3 regions of the Megamonas hypermegale genome follow, and region 1 is predicted to be linked to each of the others. Evidence: riboswitches for the same ligand, from Rfam matches in the RefSeq annotation. Region 1 holds a riboswitch; each other region holds the start of a gene.
What was found. Region 1 has a riboswitch for ZMP and ZTP ahead of CKV65_RS01200 (formate--tetrahydrofolate ligase). Riboswitches for the same ligand answer to the same signal wherever they lie in the genome.
Positions count from the first base shown of each region.

Region 2: linked by a shared signal. The riboswitch ahead of CKV65_RS01765 (L-lactate MFS transporter) and the one ahead of CKV65_RS01200 (formate--tetrahydrofolate ligase) in region 1 are both predicted to bind ZMP and ZTP.
Region 3: linked by a shared signal. The riboswitch ahead of CKV65_RS09635 (phosphoribosylaminoimidazolecarboxamide formyltransferase) and the one ahead of CKV65_RS01200 (formate--tetrahydrofolate ligase) in region 1 are both predicted to bind ZMP and ZTP.

Region 1 is NZ_LT906446.1:247,424-250,656, forward strand. It holds gene CKV65_RS01200 (formate--tetrahydrofolate ligase) at 151-1,818, opposite strand; ZMP/ZTP riboswitch at 1,896-1,983, opposite strand; gene folD (bifunctional methylenetetrahydrofolate dehydrogenase/methenyltetrahydrofolate cyclohydrolase FolD) at 1,981-2,880, opposite strand; gene CKV65_RS01210 (4-hydroxybenzoate octaprenyltransferase) at 2,897-3,233, opposite strand, start outside.
Region 2 is NZ_LT906446.1:374,563-377,795, forward strand. It holds gene CKV65_RS01760 (ribonuclease J) at 1-1,083, shown strand, start outside; ZMP/ZTP riboswitch at 1,148-1,234, shown strand; gene CKV65_RS01765 (L-lactate MFS transporter) at 1,310-2,551, shown strand; gene CKV65_RS01770 (hypothetical protein) at 2,673-3,152, shown strand; gene CKV65_RS01775 (6-carboxyhexanoate--CoA ligase) at 3,157-3,233, shown strand, end outside.
Region 3 is NZ_LT906446.1:1,996,912-2,000,144, forward strand. It holds gene CKV65_RS09620 (AzlC family ABC transporter permease) at 1-358, shown strand, start outside; gene CKV65_RS09625 (AzlD domain-containing protein) at 348-659, shown strand; gene CKV65_RS09630 (ATP-dependent 6-phosphofructokinase) at 743-1,708, opposite strand; ZMP/ZTP riboswitch at 1,860-1,939, shown strand; gene CKV65_RS09635 (phosphoribosylaminoimidazolecarboxamide formyltransferase) at 1,977-3,152, shown strand; gene thiD (bifunctional hydroxymethylpyrimidine kinase/phosphomethylpyrimidine kinase) at 3,204-3,233, opposite strand, start outside.

The DNA of each region.
Region 1 (3,233 bases):
CATATAGTTATTAAAGAATAAAGTAAATTTTAAATTTATTTTGGATGTTTTAGATGAAAAAACCATTAGAAGATTTTATTATAAAAAATACACCACCAAAAGTTAAATATGATGTCTAATTTTTGGCGGTGTATTATAAAATATTATTTTTTAGAATAAGCCTGTAATTTTGCCGTTTATATCAATATCCATATTTTCAGCAGCTGGTTTTTTAGGAAGTCCAGGCATTGTGAGTACATTACCTGTAAGAGCTACAATAAAGCCAGCACCAGCGCTTATACGTAATTCACGAACAGTGATTCTAAAGCCAGTTGGTGCACCGAGTTTTGTTTGGTCATCGCTCAAGGAGTATTGAGTTTTAGCCATGCAAATTGGCATTTTATCAAGCCCAGCAGCTTCGAGTTCTGCGATAGTTTTTTCAACAGCTGGAATGTAATTTACGCCGTCAGCACCGTAGATTTTAGTGGCAATTGCATTGATTTTATTTTTAATAGTATCGTTTTCATCATACATATAATGGAAATCGGAAGGTTTTTCTGCTGCTTCAATAACTTTTTTAGCAAGGTCAATAGCACCTTCGCCACCTTTTGCCCAAGCTTCAGAAATACTAACAGATGCGCCCATGCTTTCGCAAAGAGTTTTGAGTTCTTGTAATTCGTTTTCTGTATCTGTAGGAAATGCATTGATAGCAACTACGATTGGTAAACCGAATTTATGAATGTTTTCAATGTGTTTAGCGAGGTTTGTCATACCTTTTTTGAGTGCTTCAATATTTTCTGTGCCAAGTTCAGTTTTAGCAAGTCCGCCGTGCATTTTTAAAGCGCGAATTGTTGCTACGATAACGACAGCATTTGGTTTAAAGCCAGTGAAGCGGCATTTGATATCGAGGAATTTTTCAGCACCAAGGTCAGCACCGAAGCCTGCTTCTGTTACAGTGTAATCAGCCATTTTCAAAGCGTATTTTGTAGCCATTACGCTGTTGCAACCATGAGCGATATTAGCAAAAGGGCCACCATGAATGAGCGCAGGAGTACCTTCAAGTGTTTGTACAAGGTTTGGTTTGATTGCGTCTTTAAATAATAATGTGAGTGCACCAGTTACGTTTAATTCTTTAGCACGAACAATACGGCCAGAACGTGTATAACCAATGATGATGTTGCCGAGGCGTTTTTTCATGTCTTCAAGGTCAGAAGTTAAGCATAAAATTGCCATCATTTCAGATGCAACAGTGATATCGAAACCAGTTTCACGAGGTACACCGTGTGCTTTACCGCCAAGACCACAGATAATATTGCGAAGTGCGCGGTCATTTAAGTCGAGAACGCGTTTCCAAGTGATACGGCGAACATCAAGGTCAAGTGCGTTACCTTGTTGAATGTGATTGTCAATAACAGCTGCTAAAAGGTTATGAGCTGTAGTGATAGCATGGAAATCACCAGTGAAATGAAGGTTGATATCTTCCATAGGTACTACTTGAGAATATCCGCCACCAGCTGCACCGCCTTTAAGACCAAAGCAAGGACCAAGAGAAGGTTCACGAAGGGCAATTGTAGTTTTTTTGCCGAGTTTGTGAAGAGCATCACCAAGTCCAATGCTTGTTGTTGTTTTGCCTTCACCTGCTGGTGTAGGGTTAATAGCAGTAACGAGGATTAATTTACCATTTGGTCTGTTTTTTAATGTATTCCAGTAATCAAGGGAAATTTTAGCTTTATATTTTCCATATAATTCAAGGTCATCTTCAGGGATTTCAAGGTGTTTAGCAATTTCAGTTATAGGCTGCATGACAGCTTCTTGAGCAATTTCAACATCTGTTTTCATTTGGGTAATTACCTCCAATTTGTTTTATATTACTATTATCTCATATCTCAGGACATAAAAAAACGCCTGAGCATATGATTTTATGCCCAGACGGTCGACTTTTTTGTAAATAGTACGGTTCACGTGGTTAATTCCACTTAAAATCCGTCAGTTCCGTACCGTTTATGAATTTATGTCTTTATTATAACAAAGTGCATATTGATTAGCAAGTTGCATTTTTAATGCTGTAACAGTATTTTGCATTAGCATAGCGATTGTCAAAAGACCTACGCCACCAGGTACAGGTGTGATAGCTCCAGCAACGTTTACGGCATTTTCAAAATCGACATCACCGACAAGTTTTTTTGGTGCAATGCGGTTAATGCCAACATCGATTACTGTAGCACCAGGTTTTATCATATCTGCTGTGATAAATTTTGGCTTACCAATAGCTGCAACTATAATATCTGCACTTTTACATATTTCTTTTAAATTTTTTGTATGGGAATGGCAGATAGTAACTGTAGCATTTTTAGATAATAATAAATGTGCCATCGGTTTACCAACGATATTGCTGCGGCCGATTACAACGGCATGAGCGCCATCGATGTTTATATTGCTAGCTTCGAGCATTTTTAAGCAACCGTGTGGAGTACAAGGGATTAAAGCTTCTTGTCCAGTGACGAGCTTGCCTACATTGATAGGATGAAAACCATCTACATCTTTAAATGGATTTATTTCATTTAAAATTTCTTCTTCATGTTGCGCAATAGCTTTTGGCAATGGTAATTGTACTAAAATACCATGAATTTCTTTGCGAAAATTTAATTCATCGATTTTGCGAATTAATTCTTCTTTTGTAGTAGTTTCAGGCATTTCAATGACTTCGGAATAAATGCCTATTTCTTCGCAAGCTTTATGTTTATTGCGTACATATACTTTAGAAGCAGGATTTTCGCCTACGATGATAACGGCTAAACCAGGTGTTACGCCGTATTCTTGTTTAATGTTTAAAATTTCTTTTTTTGCTTCTTCTTTAAATTGAGTGGCGAAAACTTTGCCAGATAGGATTGTTGCAGTCAAAATAAGCACCTCCGCTTTAAATTAAATCTATTAATGTAAATATAAAGATAACAATAGATACAATGCCGTTGCGCATGAAATAAACTTGCGTTAGGCGATGAAAATCATTTGGTGAAATTATATTGTGTTGATAAATTAAAGTTACAATAGCAATTAAAACGCCAATGTAATAAATCCAAGATAAATCAAAATAAATTCCAGTTAAAATAAAGCATAATATTGATACGCAGTGAAGATAAGCGGCAATGCGATGAGCTTTAGCAACGCCAAATTTTGTCGCTAAAGAATGCAAATGATGCTTTAAATCAAATTCACGGTCTTGACTGCCGTAAATTGCATCAAAACTACCTATC
Region 2 (3,233 bases), 130 kb from region 1:
AGTACAAATGCTGAACGTGAAGGCCATACACCGAGCGAACGCACTGTAGGCATTGCGTTTGATAGAACGTTCCGCAAGGCAAAAAATCGTATTATCATCGCTACATTTTCTTCTAATGTACATCGCATTCAGCAAGTAGTCGATACAGCTGTGAAATACAATCGCCATGTAGCTATACTCGGTCGCAGTATGATAAATGTTGTCAATATTTCTATAAAATTGGGATATCTCAACATTCCAGAAGGTGTACTGATTGATGTTGATGAAATCAATAACTACCCATTAAATCAAATAGTCATTATAACTACAGGTAGCCAAGGAGAACCAATGTCAGCTTTGACTCGTATGTCTACTTCTAATCATCGCAAAGTTGGTATTTTGCCAGGTGATACGATTATAATATCAGCTACACCTATTCCAGGTAATGAAAAACTTGTTTCACGAACTATTGATAATTTGTTGAAACAAGGTGCTGATGTTGTATATGGCCGTGATGAAGGAATTCATGTATCTGGTCATGCTAGTAGAGAAGAATTAAAACTCATGCACAATTTGGTTCGTCCAAAATTCTTTATACCGGTGCATGGTGAATATCATCATATAGTAAAACATGCTAAATTAGCTGAAAGCATTGGCATGCCAAAAGAAAACATCTTTATCAGTGAAAATGGCCAAGTGTTGGAATTCACACGCGATGAAGGTCATGTTGCTGGTAAAGTAGTTGCTGGTAAAGTTTTAATCGATGGCTTGGGTGTTGGCGATGTAGGTAATATCGTATTGCGCGACCGTCGTCAGCTTTCTCAAGATGGTATTTTAATCGTAGTTGTTACAATGGATAAAGAACGTTGTTGCATAGCTGCTGGTCCTGATATCGTCTCACGTGGTTTCGTTTATGTTAGAGAATCTGAAGCATTGATGGAAGAAGCTAAAGAACGCGTTACAACTGCCATTGAAAATTGTTTAGCCAATAATATAACAGAATGGTCTGTGCTTAAAAATGATATTCGTGAAGCTATTGGACGTTATTTATATGAAAAAACCCGCCGTCGTCCAATGATTTTACCGATTATCATGGAAGTTTAATAAATAAAATTAATTTTGTTGTTGACATGTGTTAGATATTTGTTATAATAAAAGCATAATTTAATAAGCAGTGCGGGACTGACGGATTTAAAGTGGAATTAACCACGTGAACCGCAAAGCTAAAGAAAAGTCGACCGTCTGGGCAAAGAAAATTTTTGCTCAGACGGTTTTTTGTTTGAAGCATAAGTTTTCTTTTATGTTTAATTTTTGTAAAGGAGATTATATCATGAAAAACAGATGGCTTATCGCTTTATCAGCTGTAGGAATTCATATTTGTATTGGCAGTGTATACGCTTGGAGCGTACTTACAAAGCCAATTATGGAACAAATGGGATTTAGCTTACAGGAAACGACATGGACTTTTTCTTTAGCTATTTTATTTTTAGGTCTTTCTGCTGGATTTTTAGGAACTTTTGTTGAAAAACACGGCCCACGTGTAAGTGGTCTTACTGCGACTACATTTTTTGGTATTGGTATGTTCGGTACAGCATTAGCACTTTATTTGCATAATTTAGTTTTGCTTTATATTTGTTATGGTGTAATTGGTGGTATTGGTCTTGGTATAGGTTATATAACACCAGTATCTACACTCGTTAAATATTTTCCAGAAAAACGTGGTTTTGCAACTGGTCTTGCTATAATGGGATTTGGTTTTGCAAGTCTTGTTGCTGGTCCTTTGATGCAACTACTCACTGCTAATTTCGGACTCGTTACTAATTTCATCATTTTAGGCTGTGCATACGTTGTGATTATGAGTGCTTCTTCTCTTTATTTAGCACCACCACCAAAACAGCCAACTAAATTAAATACAGCAAAATTATCAACAATAACTAAAGCTCCTACTGTTATTAGACAGTATACTGTTGGTGAAGCTACAAGAGATTGGAAATTCTATGCACTTTGGTGGGTTTTCTTCACAAATATCACTTGTGGTATCGGTCTTTTAGCTGTTGCTTCTCCAATGGCTCAAGAAGTTGTAAAAATGAGCCCACTTGCAGCAGCTTCTATGGTTGGTGTAATCGGTTTAATAAACGGTTTTGGTCGCATTGCTTGGTCAACTATATCTGATTATTTAGGACGCAGAAACACTTATGTATTATTTTTCTTAATTGAAATTTTTGCTTTTTACGCATTGGCAAATACAACAGAAGCGTTTTTATTCCAGGTACTTGTATTGATTATAGTATCTTGCTATGGTGGCGGTTTCTCTTGTATGCCTGCATATTTAAGCGATTTATTTGGTACAAAACAGCTCAGTGCAATTCATGGCAGAATTTTAACTGCTTGGGGCATGGCTGGTATCGCAGGTCCTTTATTATTATCTTTTATCCGTGAAACAACACAGAGCTATGCGCTTTGCTTATATGTATTTTCTGGATTGTTCATCATAAGCTTAATCATTGCAATTATTTTGAAGGTAAAAACATCACGTAAAGAAAAATTGATTTCTAATAATATGATGGCATAAATAAAAAAAGTAAATGGCATTTTCGAAGGTTAGAAATAACTTTTGAAGATGCCATTTTTTATTTGACAATTATATTATCTTCATTTAAAATGTTAACTAAAAATAAAATAAGGTTAACAATGTGAAGTATAAAACATCTACACTGTGTGAAATCGCTATTTTAGTAGCAATGATTTCTATATTAGGCTCTATTAAAATCCCTAATATTATTCCTGGTATAGAATTTCAATTATCTGCACCGCTTGCTGTGGCAATTTGTAGTGTATTTGGCTTTAAGAAATACATCATCAGCGGAATTTTATCCAGTATTATTTGTTTGGCTTTAGGCACTCAAAATATATTGAATGTAGCAATTGCCATGCAATTTCGCTTAATCGTGGGCTTACTTTTATATTTGGCACAAAATCATCTTTATATGATTGTCATTGCTGGCCCTATCGCATCACTTATTGCTAGATTTAGTCTATTTTTCTTTTTAGGCAATCTAGGTGCTTTGACTTTTTCTATGCTTTTATTCACACTCCCAGGGCTTATTTTCACAGCAATAGCTTCTCCCATTTTGGTAAATATCTTAAAGAAAATAATTCATAAAAGGAGATAATATTATGCTCTACAGTATCCGCATGCGTTCAGCTAAAGGTGGTGCTCATGAATATGGTGGTCATCATATTTCAGGAGCTGA
Region 3 (3,233 bases), 480 kb from region 1:
ATATCTTAATCCATTTTATACTTATGGAGCAATGCTTGTCACAATGCCATGTTGGTCTATTGGAACAGCACTTGGTATTATTGCAGGTAATTTACTTTCTGTAAGTTTAGTCAGCGCATTTAGCGTAGCATTATATGGTATGTTTTTAGCTGTAATAATTCCTCCAGCACATCAAAATAAAACAATTGGTTTATTTGTGCTTATAAGTTTTGTAGCAAGTTATATTGCCAATTATTTACCATATGTTTGTAATTTATCTGATGCTACACGCATAATATTACTTACTGTTATATTAGCTTCAGTTGCAGCAATTTTATTCCCAATAAAACAAGAGGAGAAGGCACATAATGAGCAATAGTGAAATTTATATTTATATACTTATAATGGCTGGCGTGAGTATGGCCATTCGTGTTTTGCCACTTACTTTAATTCAAAAACAGATAAAAAGTCGTTTTATACAATCTTTCTTGTATTATGTACCGTATATTACATTAGCTGTCATGACTTTTCCAGCGATAATAAATGCGACACAAAGTCCTTTTTCAGGAGCATTAGCATTAGTTGTAGGTATTATAACAGCATGGTTTGGAGCAAGTTTATTTCAAGTCGCTGTATCGTGTTGTTGTAGTGTATTTATTTTGGAATTATTTATTTTGTAATTTATATGAATAAAAAAGCTGTAATAAATTGAGCTAGCTCAATTTATTACAGCTTTTTATCTTTAAACGCATAATATTTGTTCTCAATAAGAGATGATTTCTGCAAGATGTTTTAAGTCTTCTGGATAAACTTTTTTATTGGTTACAGCATCACGTAAATCAACGCTTACGATTTGTCCTTTATTTAAACCAAATACAATACCATATAAACCAGATATAGCAGCAAGTGCAGCCTGTTCACCTAAAACACTAGCAAACACACGGTCATTAGCTGTTGGAGAACCACCGCGTTGTACTAAACCTAAAGTAGTTAAACGAGTAGAAACACCTGTTTTTTCTTGTAATTCTTTAGCTAAAGCTTGCATATCACCTACGCCTTCAGAAGCTAAAATTACGAGATAAGTTTTACCTTCGTCATGTAATTTTTTAGCTTTAGCAACGACTTTTTCTTGATCGTATTCATCATCTGGAACGATTACCATATTTCCGCCGCCGGCAACTGCTGTATATGTAGCGAGCCAGCCGTATTTGTTACCCATTACTTCTAAGATGAAAATACGATGATGTGCTGCTGCAGTATCTCTTATTTTATTGATAGCTTCCAAAATTGTGTTAGCTGCTGTGTCACAGCCAATAGCATAATCTGTACCCCAAATATCATTTTCAATAGTTGCAGGGATACCAATAACAGGAAAACCAGTTTCTCTAGCAAATTCTTCAGCACCACGTAAGCTACCATCACCACCGATGACGATAAGTGCATCTATATCACGTTTTTTTAGATTTTCATAAGCTGTTTGGCGTCCTTCTTTTGTGTACCAGCGTTTGCAAAAACTAGTACCAAGGAAAGTACCACCACGTTGAATTATATCAGCTACGGAAATAGAAGATAATTCTTCCATATTATCATCAACTAATCCACGATATCCATCATAGACGCCCCAAACGCGAGAACCATTGCTAAGTATTGTACGAACAACAGCTCTAATAGCGGCATTCATGCCAGGTGCATCTGTACCACTAGTCAATACAGCTATATTTTTATCCATAAATAAAACCCTCCTAAAATTTTTCCAAAACATCAATATAAATCTATAAAAAAACTCTATTTTATGATTATTTCGCTAGATGGTATACAAAATCCTTTTAAATCTTATGCTAATCTTGACAAGTAAAGCAATATAATGATAAATTTTATTTTAGAAACTGTGTAACTGACGGAAGTGGAATTAACTACATGAAGCACAGTAGATTATCAGCCGACCGTCTGGGCAAAATATATTAATTTATCAATTTACTTACAGGAGGAAATCGTAAATGAATTCTATGGAATTAAAGTACGGATGTAACCCTAATCAAAAACCAGCACGTGTGTATATGAAAGATGGACAAGATTTACCATTTACAGTTTTAAATGGCAAACCAGGATATATTAATCTTTTAGATGCTTTTAATAGCTGGCAATTGGTTCGTGAATTGCGTGAAGCTACAGGTTTACCAGCAGCAGCTTCATTTAAACATGTAAGCCCAGCAGGTGCTGCTGTTGCTGTGCCATTATCTGATACTTTAAAGAAAATGTATTTTGTTGAAGGTGTAGAACTCACACCTATGGCTACAGCTTATATTCGCGCTCGTGGTGCAGACCGTATGTCTTCTTATGGTGATTTCGCTGCACTTTCTGATGAATGCGATGCTGCTACAGCTCGTTTCTTAGCTCGTGAAGTATCCGATGGTATCATTGCTCCATCTTACAGCGCTGAAGCTTTAGAAATCTTAAAGACAAAACGCAAAGGTAATTATCTTGTAATTCAGATGAATCCTGATTACAAAGCACCAGAACTTGAAACAAAAGAAGTATTCGGTGTTACTTTTGAACAAAAACGCAACGATATTAAAATCACAGAAGAATTATTCAACAATGTACCTACTAAAAACAAAGAAATTCCAGAAGCTGCAAAACGTGATTTACTCATATCATTGATTACACTTAAATATACACAATCAAATTCCGTATGTTATGCAAAAGATGGACAGGCTATCGGTATTGGTGCAGGTCAACAATCTCGTGTACATTGTACTCGTCTTGCTGGTAATAAAGCAGATATTTGGCATTTACGTCAAGCACCACAAGTATTGAACTTACCATTTAAACCAGATGTTCGCCGTCCAGACCGCGATAATGCAATTGATGTATATATCTCCGATGAATATATGGATTTACTCGGTGGCGATGATTGGAAACGCGTATTCACAGAAAAACCACCAGTATTTACTAAAGAAGAAAAAGAAGCTTGGCTTGCTAAAGTAAAAGGCGTATCTCTCGGTTCTGATGCGTTCTTCCCATTTGGCGATAATATCGAACGTGCTCATAAATCCGGTGTAGAATTTGTTGCACAAAGTGGCGGTTCTATTCGTGATGATAATGTTATTGAAACTTGTGATAAATACAATATGGCAATGGCATTTGTTGGAATTCGTTTATTCCATCATTAATATTAAAATAAAAGGTTGAGGCTTTAAGCTTCAACCTTTTTTCGTTATAAATTATAAATTGTACATATGATTTAAAGGCCC